2 regions of the Paenibacillus sp. VT-400 genome follow, and region 1 is predicted to be linked to the other one. Evidence: a T-box and tRNA genes for the amino acid it is inferred to sense, from the RefSeq annotation. Region 1 holds a T-box; the other holds one or more tRNA genes.
What was found. A T-box is a leader RNA that pairs with one kind of tRNA and senses whether it is charged. The one in region 1 lies ahead of ileS (isoleucine--tRNA ligase), so its partner is inferred to be a tRNA-Ile.
Positions count from the first base shown of each region.

Region 1 (10,890 bases):
TTCCTGTAGCCGGTGAGGACACCGTACTTGTTCGTGATGATAACAATTGTAATAACTCCCTTCAACAACAACTTCTGTATATAACAAATAACGTAAAGATCTAATCATATGTTGCTTGTATAATTTTGTAAAGGGAGTAAATGAAAAAAATCTAATATGGGCATAAAAAAAGAGACCGTTTCCGGTCTCTTCGTTAGTACATGATTTAACTATTGGGTGATGCGATTAAAATTCAAATTGTACGTCGCTCAGACGACGTTTGATCTCAGCAATAACACGTTTCTCTTCCTCTTCACCCTTCGCTTCAAAGGTTACGGAGAAACGAACAAAGTTACCGGCATCATCCCAAGGTACGGATGAGATCAGTTTCTCACGGATCAGGAATTGGGAGAAATCTTCGCCGGATTCAAAGCGACGTCCGCCAACGACACCTTTTGGTGCTTCTACATACAGGAAGAATGAACCTTTAGGTTTTTCAGCCTGGAAGCCCAGTTCGTTCAATGCGGCAACGAGCATGTCGTGACGACGGGAATATTTCTCTGCAATTTTTTCCGTGATCTCAGGGTGATTCAATCCATAAGCAGCAGCCTTTTGAATCGCGATGAACTGACCGGAGTCATTGTTGTCCTTCACATCACTGAATGCTTTGACTACAAGCGGGTTACCCGCTACAAATCCGATTCTCCAACCCGTCATGTTGTAGGACTTGGACAGAGAGTGTAGCTCTACGCCGACATCCTTTGCACCAGGTACCGACAGGAAGCTGAACGGTTTTTTGCCATCATACGTCAATGCTGCGTATGGAGCATCATGTACAACCACAACATTGTATTTCTTAGCCCATTCCACAACTTCAGTGAAGAACTCCACCGTCGCGCTTGCGCCTGTTGGGTTGTTCGGATAGTTCAGGTAGAGCAACTTCGCACGTTTTGCGATGTCTTCCGGGATAGCCGTCAGATCAGGCAGGAAGTTGTTTTCTTTCGTCAATTGGATGTTGAACACTTCTCCACCCAGATACTTCGTATGTGTACCCATAACCGGGTAACCTGGAACGGTCATGATCGTAACATCACCCGGATTGATGAAGCATGAAGGCATCATCGCCAAAGCCGGTTTTGAACCAATGGAGTGTACGATTTCAGTATCTGCATCGATACCTTCTACGTTGAATACGTTTTTCAGGTAGGAAGCAGCAGCAGCTTTGAATTCAGGAATACCATTGTCGGAATAACCACGGTTCTCAGGTCTGGAAGCTTCTTCTGCAAGTGCAGCTACAATGCCTGCATCCGCCATTTCGTCCGGTTCACCTACACCAAGGTCAATCAGTTCCACATCGGGAAAATCTTTTTTGGCCGAAGCTTTGGCACGTTTGATTTTCTCGAATTTATAAATGTTCGTGTCTTTACCATAGTTGGAGCCACCGATACGGTCGGCAAAATTAGTCTGAATGTAAGTTTCTTGGTATTTATCGATACTCATAACGTTGTTCATCTCCTCATTTGACGCAAATTTCTACACTTTAATATGAAGCATTTGCGTGATCAAAGCCATGGACAAAGTATCCGAACATTTGTACTTTCTTGGAGCTGTTAACGACTGCGTAGCGAGGCGAGCACGTCTTCCATATCTTGCGGAATCGGAGCTGAAAATTCAAGGTATTCTCCCGTTGTTGGATGCACAAATCCAAGAATGGCCGCATGAAGAGCCTGTCCTTGCATTTTGATGCCTTTATTCCGTCCATAAGTTGGATCTCCTACAAGCGGGTGACCAATAAATTTCATGTGAACCCGAATCTGGTGAGTACGTCCTGTCTCCAGTTTCAATTCCAACAAGGTGTAATCATTAATCCGCTCAGTAACGGTAAAATGCGTAACGGCATGTTTACTGTTACGTTCCGTTACCGTATACATTTTGCGGTCATTGGTATCCCGTCCAATCGGTGCATCAATGGTCCCTTGATCATGGTTAAGATGACCATGAACGAGCGCAATATACCGTCTATTCACCGTATGTTCCTTCAACTGAGCAGCCAGTGATGCATGCGCACGATCGTTCTTGGCAGCCATGATCAGGCCGGATGTATCCTTATCAATACGATGCACAATACCAGGACGCAACTCCCCATTAATACCCGAGAGGTCTTTGCAGTGATGCATAAGTGCATTAACGAGGGTACCCGATGTGTGTCCTGGTGCCGGATGCACCACAAGACCACGCTGTTTGTTGATCACGATCAGGTCGCTGTCTTCATATACCACTTCCAGCGGAATATCTTCGGCAACGATCTCCACAGCAGCTGGTTCTGGAATCTGTAACTCAACTAGATCCCCTTCGGATAACTTGGCATTGGCTTTGACTACAGCACCATTTACCGTAACCATTCCGTCTCCGATCCACAATTGAACTTGGGAGCGAGATACGTTATCTACGGCTTCCGTAATATATTTATCAATTCGTTCTTTTTTATGTTCAGCGGCAACGGTCCATTCCATACGTTCATTGCCATTCATTAGTTCTTCGTCGTTAATCTGTTCCTTATTCGGATTACTCATGATGTTCATTCCCTTCAATCTTCGCGGCTGCTTTTTCGCGCCGTCCTTCAAGCAATGTCTCCACTATGATCAACCCTACACCGATGCAGATTGCCGAATCGGCGATGTTAAAAATGGGAAACGTATAACTTCCAAAATTAAGTTGTACAAAATCTACAACTTCTCCGGTCAATGCCCGGTCAAGGAAGTTGCCAATTGCTCCACCAAGCACCAAACTAAGCGCCACAGGCAGCAATTTGTGCGGGGTATCTTTTACCTTTTGCAAATACCAAATCAAGGCAACGACCACAATCAACGTAACCACGATAAAGAACCAACGCTGGTCTTGCAGAATGCCAAATGCTGCTCCTGAGTTACGATGTGATGTGATGACAAAGAAATTGCCGATGACCGGAATTTCTTCTCTGAGTTCCATCCGGGTTGCAATCAGATACTTGGTTCCCTGATCCAATAAAAATACGATAAAAGCAAGGATATAATACACCACGTTTGTTTGTCACTCCGTTCTTGTCTTTTCCAAACGATACCAGGCTTACGCCAGACTTGTTTATTGTAGCACAGCTGTTTGGAAATCGTCCACGACGCGCTACATCGCAATGCTTATGGCAAAAACGATAACATTTCCCTTCTGTAATCTTGCCCTCAATGGCACATCCTACAATAGAGTCAAAATCCGGATTCCAGCATGAAAGCAGAAAGGGGAAAATCATGTCACATTTTACTAACAAACAACTGCAATTTCTACGTTCCCAACTGATGTCCGATAAGCGCGATATTGAACATAGACTTTCGGAAAACGAGCATTATGGACTTGGAGACTCCCTTAAACTACAGACAGGTGAATTATCACCAATTGATAATCATCCTGGAGACATAGCCACGGAGGTGTATGAACGCGAGAAAGATATTTCCCTGCTGGAACATGATGAATTCCAATTGGAACGAATCGATTCTGCACTGCACTCCATCGAAGAAGGACATTACGGTACATGTGCGGTCTGCCAGCAACCCATTCCTTATGAACGCATGGAAGCTGTCCCCTACACCAAATACTGCAAAAAACATCAACCGGAAACCGTTGTCTCTGAGAACCGCCCTGTAGAGGAAGAATTCCTTGCCCCGGCATTTGGTCGAACCAGTCTGGACGAGCGAGATGATCAAAATGGCTTCGATGGTGAAGACACTTGGCAGATTGTTGAAAGTTGGGGCACATCGAACTCACCAGCCATGGCTGAAGGACGCGATATCGACAGCTATGATGTTATGGCGATTGAAGCTACCGATGAAGTGGAAGGCTGCGTTGAAGCGTACGAAAGTTTTGTTGCCACGGACATCTATGGTCATGACGTCTCCATCGTGCGCAATAGGCAATATCGTCAGTACCTGGAGAACCGTGAGGGCGAGGGTCTGTTAGAACCGGATATGGAGACGGATGACATTTACTAAATGCACTTTGATATCTTTCACCTTTAATTACTAATCGCTTAGTAAGTGTTCATATCAAGCTGACGCTGGACAATGCGCACAATATCAGCGATGTAATCTCCAACAATGGGAAGATTGAGCGCCCCAAGTAGCTGCAAAACGTAAATGATCGTTGCTGCGAAAAAGGTAAACCCAATCGCAATCCCCACACCTCGTGCGGCTCCTGACAACAGGTTAAGTCCAATCAATTTCCATGGTCTGTTCAGCAATTCTGTGTATTGCGCTATTCGTGAACGTTCCAGTTCATTCGCCAGACGGTTCGTCAGGGTATGTAACTCTTCAATTTTGTCATGCGAATTCAGATTATCTGATGTTGATTGTTGTGAAGTGGATGCGGTTTGCTTGTCATGTTCGCTCATGTTTTGGTCAGTTCCTTTGATCAATATAGATTGACTGCACTATAGAATCATTGCCTTATTGCCTAAAAAACAAACGAGCCCAGATACAGGGAATATGTCCCTGCCTCTGCGGCTCGTTTGTTTATACTCTATATTCTGTCCTAATTGAATGGGACATGCTCCGAATTACGCTTCGATGTAAATACCGATCGATTTGCCTCCGGCTTCAACGCGTTCCATGGACTCATTCGAGCCAAATGTAACTTCGGTTACGAGAACATTTTCACGCAACACATCATCAAACGCCTGAATAGCTTCCTGAAGGGATGCATCCACATCCAGTGTCAAACGTACTCTTTTCTCAATCGGCAGATCCAGACGTTTCCGGGTATCCTGCACAGCACGAACCACTTCACGGACCCAACCTTCCTGTTCCAAGGCTGGCGTGATTTCGGTATTGAGTGCAACCGTCAGACCGTAACCTGATGCTGAAGCAAAGCCAGATTTGGCCTGTTTATCAACCAATAATTCTTCGCTCGTCACTTGCAGCTCTTCGCCTTCTGGAGAAACGATGTTCAGCACACCCTCCGAAACCACTTTACGCGTCTCATCAGCCGACATTCCTTTGAAGAAGTTTTGCAGGAACCCTACGTTTTTACCGTATTTCTTACCTGCGACCTTCAGGTTCAGCTTCAATGTAAAGTCAACGAATTCCGCATCATTATGCTCCGTACGGATTCCTTTTACATTGATCTCTTCTTTGATGATCTCTTCATAACTTGTCAGGTCAAAGCCTTTATCCAGGGAAACGATCAATTCGGACAGTGGCTGACGTGTCTTAATGCCTGTTTCGTTACGAACGTTACGGGCAAGTTCAACCACGCGGCGAGCCGTCTCCATATCCTGTTCCAGTCCTGCATCAATCAGCGCTTCATTAGCTACCGGATAGTCTTCCATGTGCACACTCTCACCTGTTGCAAGGTTCAGATAGATGTCTTCTGCCAGCATCGGTGTGAACGGAGCAACCAACTTCGCAGTAGTCACCAGTACCTCAGTCAATGTGCGGTAAGCGTCCAATTTATCGTCTGTCAGGCCACTTCCCCAGAAACGGTCACGGGAACGACGGATGTACCAGTTACTCAACTCATCAACAAATGCTTCAATCGCTTTGGAAGAGTTCAGATAGTCGTTAACCAGCAGCGCTTTTTCTACAACCAAGATCAGGCTGTTCAGTCTCGACAGAATCCAGCGATCCAGCTTGTGTGCGGACAGTTGGAACGGGTGCTCCTGTGGATCAAATCCATCAATGGTAGCATAAAGCGTCAGGAATGCATGGGTGTTAACCAGCGTATCCACCATTTTGGATTTGGCTTCCCCTACGATACCTTTGGAGAAACGTTTGCTGTTCCACGGTGCACTGTCAGACAACAAAGCCCAGCGAAATGCATCTGTACCGTATTCTTCAATTACTTCCCAAGGATCGATAACGTTACCTTTGGATTTGGACATCTTCTGTCCGTTCTCGTCAAGAACGTGTCCTGTAGCCATAACCGCTTTGTAAGGCGCTTTGCCTGTCAAAAGGGTGGAAACCGCCAGCAAGCTGTAGAACCAGCCACGTGTCTGGTCAATCCCTTCACAGATCATATCCGCAGGATACTGCTGTTCGAATACTTCTTTATTTTCAAATGGATAGTGTTGCTGGGCAAACGGCATGGAGCCGCTGTCGAACCAGACATCGATCACTTCCGGTGTACGTTTCATCTCATATTTGCCACAAGAGCTCATGACTTTAACGTCATCCACATATGGTTTATGCAATTCAAGATTCTCAGGCACATCACCTACCGCACGGGCACGCAATTCCGCAATGCTGTGTGGAGCAAATTGTTCGCCAGTCTCCTCGCACACCCAGATGTTCAGCGGTGTTCCCCAATAACGATCACGGCTGATATTCCAATCCACCAGATCCTCAAGGAATTTCCCGAAGCGACCTTCACGAACGTGACCTGGGTACCAATCCACTTCACTGTTGTTGGCAATCAATTGGTCCTTGATCGCTGTTGTTTGGATAAACCAGCTGTCCATCGCATAGTACAGAAGTGGTGTATCACAACGCCAGCAGAATGGATAGCTGTGCTCATATTTTTCTTTGCTGAACAAACGTCCATGCTCAGACAGATATCTTACGATATCAATATCACAATCCTTCACAAAACGTCCGGCAAAGTCAGTAACCTCAGCGACAAATTTACCTTCCAAGTCCACCATGTTCACAAAGCTGATCCCATTCTCACGGCATACCCGGTAGTCATCTTCACCATGGGCAGGAGCCATGTGTACGATACCCGTACCACTTGCATCCGTTACAAAGCTTGCACCCAGAATGATGTTGGCCTTCTCAGCCTGTACGTAGTTGAACGGAGGATCATACGTTTTGCCAACCAGGTCAGCACCTTTCAGTGCACCGATGATCTCATACTCACCCTTGGTATCTTTCATCACTTTTTCAACCAGATTGGTTGCCATGATGTACACTTCATCACCTTGACGAACACGGGAGTAGTCCATATCCGGATTCACGGCAAGTGCAACGTGTGAAGGCAGTGTCCAAGGTGTTGTCGTCCAAGCCAGTACAAATTCTCCGCTGTCATTCAGTTTGAATTTCGCTGTAGCGCTCAAGTCTTTGACGTCTTTGTACCCTTGTGCAACTTCATGGGAACTCAGTGTTGTCTGACAAGATGGACAATACGGGCTCACACGATGACCACGATACAACAGGCCTTTCTCGTGGATCGTCGCCAGGATGTTCCATACACTCTCGATGTAGTTGTTATCAAGGGTGATATACGGGTTATTCATATCCGTCCAATATCCGATACCTTCTGTCAGATCACGCCATTGTTGCTCGTATTCGAATACGCTCGCTTTACATTCGTTAATGAATTTTTCCACGCCGTAATCTTCGATTTCCCACTTGTGGGAGATACCAAGCTTTTTCTGTACACCCAGTTCTACAGGCAGACCATGTGTATCCCAGCCTGCTTTACGAACAACACGGTAACCCTTCATCGTGTTATACCGTCCAACAAAATCCTTGATTACCCGTCCCAGTACGTGACCGATATGCGGTTTACCGTTTGCTGTAGGCGGCCCTTCATAAAATACGAAGTTTGGCTTGCCCTCCCGGTTTTCGATGGATCTTTTGAATGTATTCTCCGTTTTCCATTTATCTAACACGCGTAATTCTCTGGCACGTGCCTTCTCTTTGACGTCAACTCGTTGCATGATGATTATCTTCCCTTTCTTTGGTTGGATTGTGGACCGTCCACAAAAAGCGTTTCAATCCCCCTAAATCCCCCTTGCCAAGGGGGACCCCATAGGCGCTCCGCCCTCTGGACACCCGGGATGGGTTGTCGTTGGCGGATCGGTGGCGGTTATGGGCGAGGGGTGGATGTGCGTAGTGGCGGCCATTATGCGGCTGTTCCCTGCGTGAACGCCTCATGGGCGTTCGCCTTAGCGAAACCCGTGTGCCGGGTGCTTCGCTCCCCCGGCAGGTGGCTCTCTCCTTGAGGTCCTTTCCGGCCTCATGGACGTTCGCCTTTTTTGGACACAAAAAAGCCCCGTCCCTGGAAAGGGACGAGGCTATACTCGCGTTACCACCCTAATTCTGTTCATCACAAACCACATCCAGGCAAACCTGGGTATGTTCTGTCATCAACAGCGCTTATGCCCCGCTAAACTACTGCAGGGTGCCGTTATAACGTACGGCTTACGGTTCGGCTTACACACGGCAATCATAATCACCGCTTCAGCGTCACTTCTCCGGGGAGATATTCGGCTATAACTCATCCATTGGTTTGCACCAACCACCAACTCTCTGAGGGATGAGATCATAACGTACTGAACCCGTCATGGAATCACTATTCATTATGAATATAGTTATAGCCTCTTTGCAGACAAAAGTCAACCAGGCGACAGACTAATAAATTTCTTTCATCTCCCGCTCACGGTCACGCACTTCCTGCTCCCGGCTCTCCAGCACTTCCCAACCATCCTGAGTCAACAGTTCAAGCTGCGCTTCAACAAGCGTGCGGAAACGGGCACGATAAATCGAGGCCTGTTTTTTCAGTTCTTCCACTTCCAAAGCAATTTTGCGAGATTTGCCCAACGATTCGTTCACGATCCGGTCTGCATTTTTCTCTGCTTCCTTCACGATCAACTGCGCTTCTTTCTTCGCATTACCCTTCACATCATCAGCAGCTTCCTGCGCAATGATGATCGTTTTGCTAAGCGTCTCTTCAATTGTAGAAAAATGATCCAGTTTCTCCTGAACGGACAGCAACTGATTGCTCAGCTCTTTGTTCTCGCGAATGACGCCTTCGTAATCTTTGATGACTTGATCCAGGAATTCATTGACTTCATCCTCGTCATACCCGCGCAAGCGTCGGGAAAATTCCTTGTTGTGTATGTCCAGCGGCGTTAATGGCATGCTGTCCACCTCCTGTTAAAGTTCCTTCCCGTCCAGAGAAGGTTTGCAGCATATGGGTCCCACCCAAGGGGCCGTATCGTTGATGCCTAACCTTGGCAACGTATACGGATTGCAGGATCAGAATTGCATCCTCCAACGTTCATGTAAAGCTTTGACTTAATGTTTATCGGATACACCGCGTATTTTCTACACCTTTATGATAAACATTTCGACAAGAAAGCGGATTTTCCTGCAACAGACTCAGGCAAATTTGCCAATTTTCACTCGGCAACGTCCTTTTTTGGTCATCCCATCCTGTTCCATAACCTTGAAACGGCCAAATCCCTGAATCGATACAACATCACCCGCTTTTAGCAATTTGGAGGGATCTTCCTCAACTTTCCAGTTCACACGGCAACGACCAGCTTTGATCGGCACCAGCACTTTACTGCGACTAAGCCGATACACATCTGCGCAGATTCCATCCAAACGAAGAGAAGCGACCGTAATGTCCATCGTCTCCAGTTTACTCTCTGACCATCGCATCTGATCCAAAGGAAGTAACTCTGTGAACACATGTAACCGATGCACCTGATTCAGTTGAAGCGATAAAAAAGCGCCGGTTTCCGCCGCCACCACTGTATGGCAACCGTCCTCCAGCACTTGGATATCCCCGATCTTTCCACGTTTCATCCCAAGCCCGAGCAGGGAACCCATATAGTCCCCATGCTCCAGCTCCGAGATTTTCTGATCATCAGACGTAATACTGAGCACCTGCATACCCATATCCTCATCATCCAGATACATATAATCAGGTGCAACCAGCGCACGCTTGCGTTCAGCAGCCTCGTAACCACCATCCAGACGAATCTGAACGTCGTTACGGCGATTGGCAAGAGTCTGTAATATAAAAACCTGTCTTGGATCAAGAAAGTCAGTTAGCTTCATGTCATGATACTTACCCGCCTGCTCAACCCAATCCGAAGCCTTATCTACAAAATCCCGCTCATCATGGCTAAAATGTTCGTAAATTTCACCGCTCATCTATGTCACCCTACCCTAATATGCAAAATACCGAAGTATGGAGATCAGCCCATTAAGCGCAAGTTGCAGAACGATCAGCGCCACAATCGGGGAAATATCCAGCACACCGAACAAAGGCGGTATAAATCGGCGAAACGGTCTTAGATATGGTTCCACTAATTTGCCCAGCCATTCACCGATGAAGCTTTCCCGCGCATTGGGAAGCCAAGACATCAATATGTAGACAATGACCATGTAAAAGTAAATCTGGTATAACGTGTACAGCACGCTTTCAATCTGATACAAAAGTGGCTCACCTCATTCTGTTATAATCTTGCTCGCTGTCAGCCAGTATTTCCGTAATTGATCCCTGAATTTCAACCGTATCTGGCGTACAGAGAAAAATGTTTCCGCCGATTTTGGAAATACCGCCACCCAATGCATATACCGTGCCACTCAAAAAATCAATAACGCGCAGCGCTTGGTCCTGGCGAATTCGTTGCAAGTTCACCACAACGGTACGATGCGAACGCAGATGGTCGGCAATTTCCTGAGCCTCGTCATAAGAACGCGGTTCATACAGGACAACTTTAACATTTTTCTGGGAATGAATGCTCACCACATTATTCCCCCTTTGGTTTCTACGTTTATCGAGACTGGAGGTTTCAGCTTCCTGATGTTCAGATTCATTTTCCTCCTGCGCAGCCATTCGTTCACGTTCCACAATCTCTTCCTCTTCCTGAAGTCCGAGGAAATTCATAAATTTATTCATTACGCCCATCGTGAACCCTCCTCTTTTCCTACGAGAATCGATCCTAGCCGTACCCAGGTTGCACCTTCTTCAATGGCCACTTCAAAATCATTGGACATCCCCATCGACAGTTCAGTCAATGGTTCTGCTGTAAGGGCTTGTCCATTCAGTTGATCTCTCAGCTCACGCAATCCACGAAATACGGGACGCGTCAGCTCCGGATCTTCCTCATGAGGTGCCATGGTCATCAGGCCAACGACCTTGAGATTGTTG
Region 1 covers NZ_LELF01000067.1:3,751,357-3,762,246, forward strand. The annotation lists gene EL84_RS27190 (decaprenyl-phosphate phosphoribosyltransferase) at 1-22, opposite strand, end outside; gene EL84_RS27195 (LL-diaminopimelate aminotransferase) at 226-1,479, opposite strand; gene EL84_RS27200 (RluA family pseudouridine synthase) at 1,590-2,552, opposite strand; gene lspA (signal peptidase II) at 2,545-3,039, opposite strand; gene EL84_RS27210 (TraR/DksA C4-type zinc finger protein) at 3,261-3,998, shown strand; gene EL84_RS27215 (DUF5665 domain-containing protein) at 4,037-4,396, opposite strand; gene ileS (isoleucine--tRNA ligase) at 4,562-7,660, opposite strand; T-box leader at 8,005-8,297, opposite strand; gene EL84_RS27225 (DivIVA domain-containing protein) at 8,355-8,864, opposite strand; gene EL84_RS27230 (RNA-binding protein) at 9,105-9,887, opposite strand; gene EL84_RS27235 (YggT family protein) at 9,903-10,172, opposite strand; gene EL84_RS27240 (cell division protein SepF) at 10,180-10,647, opposite strand; gene EL84_RS27245 (YggS family pyridoxal phosphate-dependent enzyme) at 10,638-10,890, opposite strand, start outside.

Region 2 (10,890 bases), on a different contig from region 1:
ACGGTCATATGCGGCCATAATGCAAAATCCTGAAACACCATGCCCAGATTACGCTTGTGTGTTGGTATATCAATCCGCTTCGCCGCAGAGTAGATACACTGACCATCTGCACGAATCTCCCCCGCGTCCGGCTGTTCCAGCCCGGCCAACATGCGGAGCAGTGTTGTTTTGCCACAGCCCGATGGGCCGAGCAGGGTCGTGAACTTTCCATGTTCAAGCGTTAGATCTGTTGGCAGCAGTGCGGGTGTTTGATTAAATGATTTTTGAATTCCTGTCATCTCTAATTTCATAAGCATCCCTGCCTGTCTTCTGTTACTTGATCTCTTGCACTGTTCTCAGTCTAACGTCCGCTTTCGCGAGTTGTATGTCTTGTATGTAAAATTGGAATTAACTTTTTAGATGAATTCTGTTGATGTTCATAGATTAAATCTATAGTAGGTGAACTAAATTAATTTTCATGTTGTCGCTTCGATTACAGCACCATCTTCCGATCGCTGTTATCCCCAGAATTCTTATATTCCCTTTATGAAGGGAGAAATCCGGGGATAAAGGCGAAGCTTATGCTTCCGAAGCAGCTTTCTTCCAGAAAGCTTTTGGCTTCGCTTCTTCAGATTGGTTCTGTACTCTCCGTCTTTATGAAAAATATTAGATCATCTTATATATTGGGCTAGTAGAAGTGAAAGGAGTGTTGGGACATTGAATCTGATCAAACTACAAATTGTTGAGCTGATCGATAAGCATCATCACATGACAAGCGTGGCCGAGTTAATGGGGATCAAGCAACCTACCGTTACATTTCATATGAAGTCATTGGAGGAAGAGATGGGCGTGCGATTATTCGAATCGCGTAGTGGAAAGACATTTTTAACCGAAGCCGGACAGGCTTTGCTCCACTATTCCGTCAAAATCAATGCTCTGACCCAAGAGGCAAGGCGGGTCGTAAAGGAATATGACAGTCTCTATCGGGGCACCCTGCACATTGGAGCAAGCTATGTACCAGCTACATATTTGCTGCCCACCATACTAAATACCTTTTCTCAGGAGTTCCCGGGCATCCGTATCGTCTTATCCGTCAAACCATCACCTGTTATTCGCGAAATGTTAATTAGGCATCAGATTGATCTGGGTGTGATCTCTTCTGAGCCATTTGTTGGACCCGCCCTGCAAGCTGAGACGCTGTGTGAAGATGACTTAGTATTAATCTGCTCTCCGCAACATGGGTTGGCCCAGAAGGATGCATTAATACCTGATCATATCGCGCAGATTCCTTTTGCCTTACATGGCAATGAATCCAGTACACGGCGGCTAACCAATCAATGGCTTGCGCAACATGACATTCGTTTGCGTAGCACGGTGGAGATGGATTCCCTGGAAGCGATCAAACAGCTGGTGTTAATTGGGGGGCATGTCTCATTCATGTCTCGTATGGCGGTACAGTGGGAGGAACAGCACGGGCTCATTCAAGTTCTTCCCATTCCCGGAGAGCAAGCGCCGCGCCATATCTATACGGTACATAACAAGGACCGCCACCCTTCAGTTCAGGTAAACCGCTTCAAAGAAGTGCTGCGAGAGGTGAGTCACGGCTCCCCCATTTTCCATAGCTGATTGCCCTCATCCTCTATAAACTATCGTTTGCCATTCATCAAATCTATGCAGGGTTAACGCAATGTGCACTTCCCTTTAATCGCTTTCATATATTCGGGCGATAAAGTGGGATCTGTACGTTAATCCAGATTAGGAGAGTGATTGGTTTTGAAAAAGTGGAAAAAGGTAACCGCCTCATTGATGCTGAGCATCGTAACATTGGGAAGTGGAATGACATTTGTGGGAGCACCACAGGCTTCTGCTGCTGCCAACGCCGTTCCTGCTTATGAAGTAAAGTTTCTGGCCAAGCCGGAACTTGTATTGAATACAGATGGGACACCACGCAGTGAAGTGATCCAGACACTCGGCCTAAATTCCACGCCAAGAAATATTAACGTAGAGTACTTCGACACCAATGCTCTCGGATTGGATCAACAAGGATGGAACGTTCGTTTTCGCAAAAAGGATGATAAAAATAACTACGAATTGACTTATAAAAAACGCTATCCTGTAATCAATGGCGACATTAATGCAGCGCTGACTCTGGCTAACCAAGAGGGTTTTGATCAATCGGATGATAATTACGAGGCTGAGATTGATTGGGGATACGGCAAACAGACGCTGAGCTTCTCCAACACCAAAAAAGTCGATACCAAAGCGACAGGAGTCCAACTTCCTTCCCAGCAAGAAGCCTTGAACATGTTACTGGACAAGCTTCCGGGCAAATTGAAAAACTGGTCTGCCTCCAACTGGGGCAAGCAGCAATTGACTCAATCCCGTGCATATGGTCCAATCACATTCCAACGATATGAAGGTACATGGAGTGGTCAAGAGCTTACACTCGAAGTATGGCCGATCCGTGACGCAGCAGGTACAGGTATTGAGAATATCGTAGAGGTTTCTTTCAAAACCGATGATGCTGTAGCCGTATCCGGACTGCGTACCCAACTGTTGCAGTTGCTGGAGAACAACAACTGGCTGATTCCTGCCGATGGCTTGAAAACACAGACCATTCTGGAAAGATACTAATCGCTAGATCTAACAAAAAAGACAAGTTCCTCTTCCTGCGGACATCGTAGGAGAGGGCTTGTCTTTTTTTGCGTAGTGAATTAAATCATCTGTCATTTAAGTAATTCTACGATTAACATCGGTTGAGATTTTACTGGTTATTCCCTCAACAGTTTGGATGATGGGAAATATGTATTGGCTATTTTACAACTCGGTGACCTATATCAATTCAATTTATAGTGGAGAGTTACGCGGTTCAATGATCAGAGTTTCTACAGTCTTATAATTCCATCACTTGAGTTTCGCGCGAATAGCTGGCCCTCGATTTCCCATAGAAATGCTTTAGCGTGCGCAGGCTTCATAAATCTTAATACTATCGGACGTACCCTACCATTCATCTCGTAGTGTATTACGAGATAATTTCTCGAATTTGAGCTACCTGTTCTTTTTGGATATCCTGCACTCCCGATTTTTCTTAATGAGAGTTCAAGCGTTTGCTGACCACTTTGAATATATAAGTTCCCATTACCTATCAGCACATCCACCCGCCTGCCTTCCGCAACTTGTGGAAGCCCTGACTGATGAATCCCTACTGCATGTAACCTTGATCCGAACTGCTGTTTTAGTTTATTGGATCGACTCGTCGTTCGAATACCAAATATCGAAACTAAGATAATAAAACCAAGTATAAACCACATTCTATATACCCCCTTCGCTTTCTCTTGTGTATATCATTTCATATTATCATATGGACTTCTTATTTGTATGACAATATGCAATAATTGATAATGATTCTCAAACACATCATATGTAATGTTACTATTGCAAGTTAAGGAGGGATTCTGGTGACTTTGCAAGTCTTTCCACTGATATATAACGGTGACCATACCCGTGACCTATATGCAAGATTCAAGACATCCGAAGTTCTCGATCAAGCGTCTTTTCTTACCCCATTCGTATTAGCGGACTCACATCTTCTGCTCATCTGTACTGGCGGTGAAGCCGATATTCGTATTGGGCATAGGCAAAATCATGCCACCATCGGCAAGATGTATCTAATCCTGCCAGGAACAGCGATAAAATATACACCGGATGAGGTTCATCCTTTACAAGGCATCGCGATATATTTTGATATGTTGAAGCCTCTCTCCGATATCAATAAAGCTACTTCCGGCTCTACTGTAATGGAGGTATACCAAAAAGGGTTACTTCGTTCATCTTACGCTGATGAATTACCGCATGAACTTTTTCAGGAATGTACCAGAATTGCCTCCCAGCTCCATGAATGCATCTCTGTACCTCAAGAAAATCGTCCATTTCGTATTCAGACTTTGATGCATGAATTGTTAACCCATGTGTATGCTCCTCCCAAAGAAAGTGCAATAGGAGATTCCGAACACACCTCTGCTTTGGATCAAACGCTTGAACTTATTGAGCTTGGATATGCTGAGCATCTTTCTCGTGAAGTTCTTGCCGGAGTGGCAGGCATGAGTGTGTGGCACTATTCGCGGGTATTCAAAAACAGCACTGGCATCAGTCCCATGGAATACGTGAATAGCATCCGCATGGACCGGGCCAAAGAGATGCTGCTCGTCCCCGGCCAAACCATCAAACATATCGCCTCACAGGTTGGTTTTCAGGACGAGTTTTACTTTAGTCGCAAATTCAAAAAATATGTTGGCGTGTCTCCCTCCACCTATCAGCGGCAGAAACGCAGCAAAATTGCGGCTCTCTCCTTCGGAACCACCGGCCATCTGCTGGCATTACAGATCATCCCCCATGCGGCATTGATCGATAATCGACGTGATCAACACAGGAATCTGTTTTTCTCGAATATCCCTTATCATCTGGGACGTAGCAAACGCATGAATCCTCATATCTGGCAAACCAACGTTGAGTTGTTGATGCAAGCGAGCCCGGACCTCATACTCTGTAATGAGTACGAAGCCCATACGTTAAAAAGAACACTGCAGCGAATTGCGCCTACCATCGTTATCCCCTGGAAAGGATTGAGCTGGCGGGAACACTTCGTACAAGTTGCCTCCATTGTGGGACAACAACAAGAAGCTCAGCTATGGTTGGAACAGTATGATGACAAAGTAGCCTATGCCAAAGAGCAACTTAGTCATCTAATCGGTAAGGATACGGTCTCCATTATTCATATCATGATGGGTCATCTGTTAATCTACGGGCGACGCAATGGGGGCGCTGTTCTATATAACGACCTTGGCGTGTCCCCTTCACACGATCTGCTTCCAGGGCAAGTCTATCGTGCAATGGATGAACAGGAGTTGCCTCAAATGGTTGGAGATCGCATGTTACTGATTGTGGATCAGGACTCAGAATCCCAGCAACGTTGGCATAAACTACAACATACTCAGCTATGGCAACATTTGATGCCCGTGCAGAACAAGCATGTATATCTGCTAGATGAAATGCCTTGGTTGGATTATTCACCGTATGCTCATGATCAGATCATCGATGAAACCCTGAAACTTTTTGGTGGAACTCAGCACATTAATCCATGACCGGATAGCACAGAAGGCTATGTCTCCCCCAACATGAGACCGCTACAATATATAGTGTACTGAGAATCAATATCATTAGAAACACAGGGGGATTATGATGTACAAACAGCATTATGTCAAAATAACGGGGATACTGTTCATACTCGCCATGTTACTTGTTGCGTGTGGGCAGACACCTGCAAGCACTTCGCAGCCATCTGCAGATGGCGTAAAATCAGCTGCGGGTACAGATGGCGACTCATCCACTGAATCAGCTACTAAGACCGTGGAGAGCGCCAGTGGCAGCAAAGAAATCCCGGCACATCCTGAACGGATTGTGTCCATTAATATGGAGGATATTCTCCTCTCCTTGGAGGTACCACTGGTACTTGCTACACCTATTGGCCGGCAAGATTATCTGAATGAGCAACTTGAAGCCCAAGGCGTGGCTGTCGAACCCATTAATGAAAGTGTCAATTTTGAAGCTGTAGTCAGCGCCAATCCGGACCTCATTATTGCCAATGCCAGTTTGGATGCCAAAATTCTCGAACAACTCGAGAAGATCGCGCCTACGATCACTTATGATCGCCGTAATTGGCAGGAATCTATCGTGCAGGTAGCTACTGCGCTAGATATTGAAGAGCGGGCTGAACAGCTTTTACAAAAAAATAAAGATCAAGTAACTAAAGCTCAGAAGCTCGCAGCCGATATCACCAAGACCAAACCTACAGCTGCATTCCTGCGCCTGGAAGAGAAAGATATGCGTTTGTTCTTCTCGTCCATTCCTTCCACGCCATTTACAGCTTCCAGTTATGTAGAAGCGGGTTATGAGGTTGGATTCACTCCCGACGCACTCGTTACGAAACTTGAGGCGGAGAATCCGGAACGGATGAATGCCAGTATCTCGGTTGAGCTTTTGCCTGAAATCAAAGCAGACTATCTGTTTATCGTGTCTATTAGCTCAGATGGGTCAGCTGAAGCGTTGCAAAAAACAAAAGATGAACTCAATGAAATCCAGCAACTCCAAGTATGGAAAAGCCTACCCGCTGTTCAAAATGGTCATGTCTATGTCCTCAATGCTAAGAAATGGCTCATTGACGGCCCCATTGCCGAATCGCTCAAACGTAATGAAATGCTCGAAGTTCTTGGACTACCTGCTCCATAATAGTCAATATACCTCTGTTTCATCCACAACAAACAAAAGGAGATTCACCGGATTTTCGGTGGATCTCCTTTATATTTAATATTCCAAATGGTCTCATTCAGTCCTGTTTCATGAAAAATCATTCTACATGCTTAACATTTAAATGCACTTCATGTACACCCTTCTCTTCCTGCAATTAATTAGGGATAGGTAATCATCAAAATCATATATAACTTTCCGGCTTTTAATATATTTTGAAATTTTGGGCTGTTTCAATCCCAAGTGCACTCTGGATAAACGTATTAGCCACTTTCTCTACAGGTACAGGATTAAATCCAATAAAGAAATCCTTATATTTTTCCGCCGACTCTACAAACAGATTAGGACTAACCGAATTCAAACGAATGCCTCTTGGTAACTCAAACGCTGCCGCTTTGGCAAACGAATCAATAGCCCCATTGACCATAGCACTTGATGCGCCTTTCTCAATAGGGTGGTCTTGTATAATGCCACTAACCAGCGTGAAACTCCCCTTGTCGTTAATATAGTGCTGTCCAATCAATACGATATTGACCTGTCCAAGCAGTTTACCCTGCACACTAATCATATTGTTCTCAGGTGTCAGTTCTTCGAGTTTCGCATAATGGGTCTGGCCCGCCGCCACAATGACGTAATCAATATTTCTCACCGTTTCGAAGAGGGTAGTAATACTCTCTGTCGACGTCATATCCACCTGAACATCCCCGGATTGTCTACCTGCTGTAATAACCTTAACGGAATAATCTCTCAGTTTCGCAACGACGGCTTTACCTAATGTTCCGTTTCCACCAATGACCAGAGCTCTTTTCATTACTGTTTGTCCTCCTTTATAAATAAATACGGTTAATCAGATACGAATTGTTCTATTTATTTAAACAAAGATTCCATCCTTAATCAAATGACAATTGACCCTATTTTAAATAAATTACACTTATTCTTTTTAACACAAAAAAAGCCTTTGCTATAAGCAAAGGCTCTTCTATATGTTACTAGGAAGCGGGTGATGGGAATCGAACCCACGCTATTAGCTTGGAAGGCTAAAGTTCTACCATTGAACTACACCCGCAAATAAAAAAAATCGGGATGACACGATTTGAACATGCGACCCCCTGGTCCCAAACCAGGTGCTCTACCAAGCTGAGCTACATCCCGATACTTATGAGAATAATGGCGCGCCCTGAGAGATTCGAACTCCCGGCCTTTTGATTCGTAGTCAAACGCTCTATCCAGCTGAGCTAAGGGCGCAAATATTGGAGCGGAAGACGGGAATCGAACCCGCGACCCTCGCCTTGGCAAGGCGATGCTCTACCGCTGAGCCACTTCCGCAAAACATATGGTGCGGTCGAGAGGACTCGAACCTCCACGGGGGTTAGCCCACACGGACCTGAACCGTGCGCGTCTGCCAATTCCGCCACGACCGCAAAATATAATGGTGAGTCATGAAGGGCTCGAACCTTCGACACCCTGATTAAAAGTCAGGTGCTCTACCAACTGAGCTAATGACTCGTAATGAAATGGCTGGGGATATAGGATTTGAACCTATGCATGACGGAGTCAAAGTCCGTTGCCTTACCGCTTGGCTAATCCCCATTAAAAAATCATGGGGCGATCGAGGGGAATTGAACCCCCGAATGCCGGATCCACAAACCGGTGCGTTAACCACTTCGCCACGACCGCCATAGAGTAAGCCATTCATCCACTAAGAGTATCTTAGTATTAACAATTTTACTTGTAATATACATTCTATCACAAATTCAGATGTAAATACTAAAAATGGTGCCGGCGAGAGGACTTGAACCCCCAACCTACTGATTACAAGTCAGTTGCTCTACCAGTTGAGCTACACCGGCACGGTGTATATTCAATTAAAAAATGGCGGAACCGACGGGATTCGAACCCGCGATCTCCTGCGTGACAGGCAGGCATGTTAGGCCAACTACACCACGGTTCCAGATCACTTTCTCAAGGAAAGTTAATTGCGGGGGCAGGATTTGAACCTGCGGCCTTCGGGTTATGAGCCCGACGAGCTACCGGGCTGCTCCACCCCGCGTCGTTATAAAGTTATATGGTGGAGGCTGAGGGGATCGAACCCCCGACCCTCTGCTTGTAAGGCAGATGCTCTCCCAGCTGAGCTAAGCCTCCATAATATGACCCGTAGGGGATTCGAACCCCTGTTACCTCCGTGAAAGGGAGGTGTCTTAACCCCTTGACCAACGGGCCTTGCTAAAAAAATATCTGGCGGAGAGAGAGGGATTCGAACCCTCGAGACGCTTGTGACGCCTACACGATTTCCAATCGTGCTCCTTCGGCCAGCTCGGACACCTCTCCATATGGCTCCCCGAACAGGGCTCGAACCTGTGACAACTCGATTAACAGTCGAGTGCTCTACCAACTGAGCTATCAGGGAATGGTGGAGCCAAGCGGGATCGAACCGCTGACCTCCTGCTTGCAAGGCAGGCGCTCTCCCAGCTGAGCTATGGCCCCATACACTGTGTATTTCTTGTTGTGGTCTTGCTATGGGCCCTGGTGGACTCGAACCACCGGCCTCACCCTTATCAGAGGTGCGCTCTAACCAACTGAGCTAAGGGCCCTAATCCCTTATTCCTTAGCAAGGGGGGCAAAAAAAATACCCCAAAGGGAAATCGCTTGGCGGCGTCCTACTCTCCCAGGACCCTGCGGTCCAAGTACCATCGGCGCTAGAGGGCTTAACGGTCGTGTTCGGGATGGGTACGTGTGGAACCCCTCCGCCATCGCCACCAAACGCCGTAGCTTACATTTCAGAGATCGTTCTCTGAAAACTAGATTCGAAACGAAACACGCGAATTATCACTTGCTATTGGATAAGCCCTCGACCGATTAGTACTGGTCAGCTCCATGCATTGCTGCACTTCCACCCCCAGCCTATCTACCTCGTCGTCTTCAAGGGGTCTTACATACTGGGAAATCTCATCTTGAGGGGGGCTTCACGCTTAGATGCTTTCAGCGTTTATCCCGTCCGTACATAGCTACCCAGCGGTGCTCCTGGCGGAACAACTGGTACACCAGCGGTACGTCCATCCCGGTCCTCTCGTACTAAGGACAGCTCCTCTCAAATTTCCTACGCCCACGACAGATAGGGACCGAACTGTCTCACGACGTTCTGAACCCAGCTCGCGTACCGCTTTAATGGGCGAACAGCCCAACCCTTGGGACCTACTTCAGCCCCAGGATGCGATGAGCCGACATCGAGGTGCCAAACCTCCCCGTCGATGTGGACTCTTGGGGGAGATAAGCCTGTTATCCCCAGGGTAGCTTTTATCCGTTGAGCGATGGCCCTTCCATGCGGTACCACCGGATCACTAAGCCCGACTTTCGTCCCTGCTCGACTTGTAGGTCTCGCAGTCAAGCTCCCTTATGCCTTTGCACTCTTCGAATGATTTCCAACCATTCTGAGGGAACCTTTGGGCGCCTCCGTTACTCTTTAGGAGGCGACCGCCCCAGTCAAACTGCCCACCTGACACTGTCCCCGCACCGGATTACGGTACCAGGTTAGAACCTAGATACGATCAGGGTGGTATCCCAACGTTGCCTCCACACAAGCTGGCGCTCACACTTCAAAGGCTCCCACCTATCCTGTACAGATCGTACCCAAATTCAATATCAAGCTGCAGTAAAGCTCCATGGGGTCTTTCCGTCTTGTCGCGGGTAACCTGCATCTTCACAGGTATTAAAATTTCACCGGATCTCTCGTTGAGACAGCGCCCAAGTCGTTACGCCATTCGTGCGGGTCAGAATTTACCTGACAAGGAATTTCGCTACCTTAGGACCGTTATAGTTACGGCCGCCGTTTACTGGGGCTTCGGTTCACAGCTTCGGATTGCTCCTAACCACTCCCCTTAACCTTCCAGCACCGGGCAGGCGTCAGCCCGTATACTTCGCCTTACGGCTTCGCACAGACCTGTGTTTTTGCTAAACAGTCGCTTGGGCCTTTTCACTGCGGCCCCCTCGTGCTATTCACACTACCGGGGCACCCCTTCTCCCGAAGTTACGGGGTCATTTTGCCGAGTTCCTTAACGAGAGTTCTTCCGCGCGCCTTAGAATACTCTTCTCGCCTACCTGTGTCGGTTTGCGGTACGGGCACCATCACCTGGCTAGAGGCTTTTCTTGGCAGTGTGAGATCATGACCTTCGCTACTATAATTTTCGCTCCCCATCACAGCTTAGCCTTACAATGTGCGGATTTGCCTACACATCAGCCTTACTGCTTAGACGGACATCCATCAGTCCGCGTCACTACCCTACTGCGTCCCCCCATTGCTCATAACGGCTTACGGTGGTACAGGAATTTCGACCTGTTGTCCTTCGACTACGCCTTTCGGCCTCGCCTTAGGTCCCGACTTACCCTGAGCGGACGAGCCTTCCTCAGGAACCCTTAGGCTTTCGGCGGATCAGATTCTCACTGATCTTTTCGTTACTCATACCGGCATTCTCACTTGTATAATGTCCAGCGCTCCTTACGGTACACCTTCAACCCTTATACAACGCTCCCCTACCCCTGATGCAAAGCATCAAGCCATAGCTTCGGTGGTGTGTTTAGCCCCGTTACATTTTCGGCGCAGAGTCACTCGAC
Region 2 covers NZ_LELF01000038.1:354,021-364,910, forward strand. The annotation lists gene EL84_RS01665 (ABC transporter ATP-binding protein) at 1-290, opposite strand, end outside; gene EL84_RS01670 (LysR family transcriptional regulator) at 697-1,605, shown strand; gene EL84_RS01675 (hypothetical protein) at 1,753-2,613, shown strand; gene EL84_RS01680 (hypothetical protein) at 2,865-3,290, opposite strand; gene EL84_RS01685 (AraC family transcriptional regulator) at 3,438-5,120, shown strand; gene EL84_RS01690 (ABC transporter substrate-binding protein) at 5,215-6,264, shown strand; gene EL84_RS01695 (short chain dehydrogenase) at 6,488-7,093, opposite strand; tRNA gene EL84_RS01700 (tRNA-Gly) at 7,278-7,348, opposite strand; tRNA gene EL84_RS01705 (tRNA-Pro) at 7,361-7,434, opposite strand; tRNA gene EL84_RS01710 (tRNA-Arg) at 7,451-7,527, opposite strand; tRNA gene EL84_RS01715 (tRNA-Gly) at 7,534-7,608, opposite strand; tRNA gene EL84_RS01720 (tRNA-Leu) at 7,617-7,703, opposite strand; tRNA gene EL84_RS01725 (tRNA-Lys) at 7,713-7,788, opposite strand; tRNA gene EL84_RS01730 (tRNA-Gln) at 7,798-7,872, opposite strand; tRNA gene EL84_RS01735 (tRNA-His) at 7,884-7,959, opposite strand; tRNA gene EL84_RS01740 (tRNA-Thr) at 8,057-8,132, opposite strand; tRNA gene EL84_RS01745 (tRNA-Asp) at 8,156-8,233, opposite strand; tRNA gene EL84_RS01750 (tRNA-Met) at 8,259-8,332, opposite strand; tRNA gene EL84_RS01755 (tRNA-Val) at 8,349-8,424, opposite strand; tRNA gene EL84_RS01760 (tRNA-Glu) at 8,431-8,502, opposite strand; tRNA gene EL84_RS01765 (tRNA-Ser) at 8,519-8,610, opposite strand; tRNA gene EL84_RS01770 (tRNA-Asn) at 8,614-8,689, opposite strand; tRNA gene EL84_RS01775 (tRNA-Ala) at 8,691-8,766, opposite strand; tRNA gene EL84_RS01780 (tRNA-Ile) at 8,800-8,873, opposite strand; rRNA gene rrf (5S ribosomal RNA) at 8,927-9,043, opposite strand; partial or broken rRNA gene EL84_RS31135 (23S ribosomal RNA) at 9,119-10,890, opposite strand, start outside.
Region 2: it encodes a tRNA-Ile, which carries the amino acid that the T-box ahead of ileS (isoleucine--tRNA ligase) is inferred to sense. The anticodon was not compared.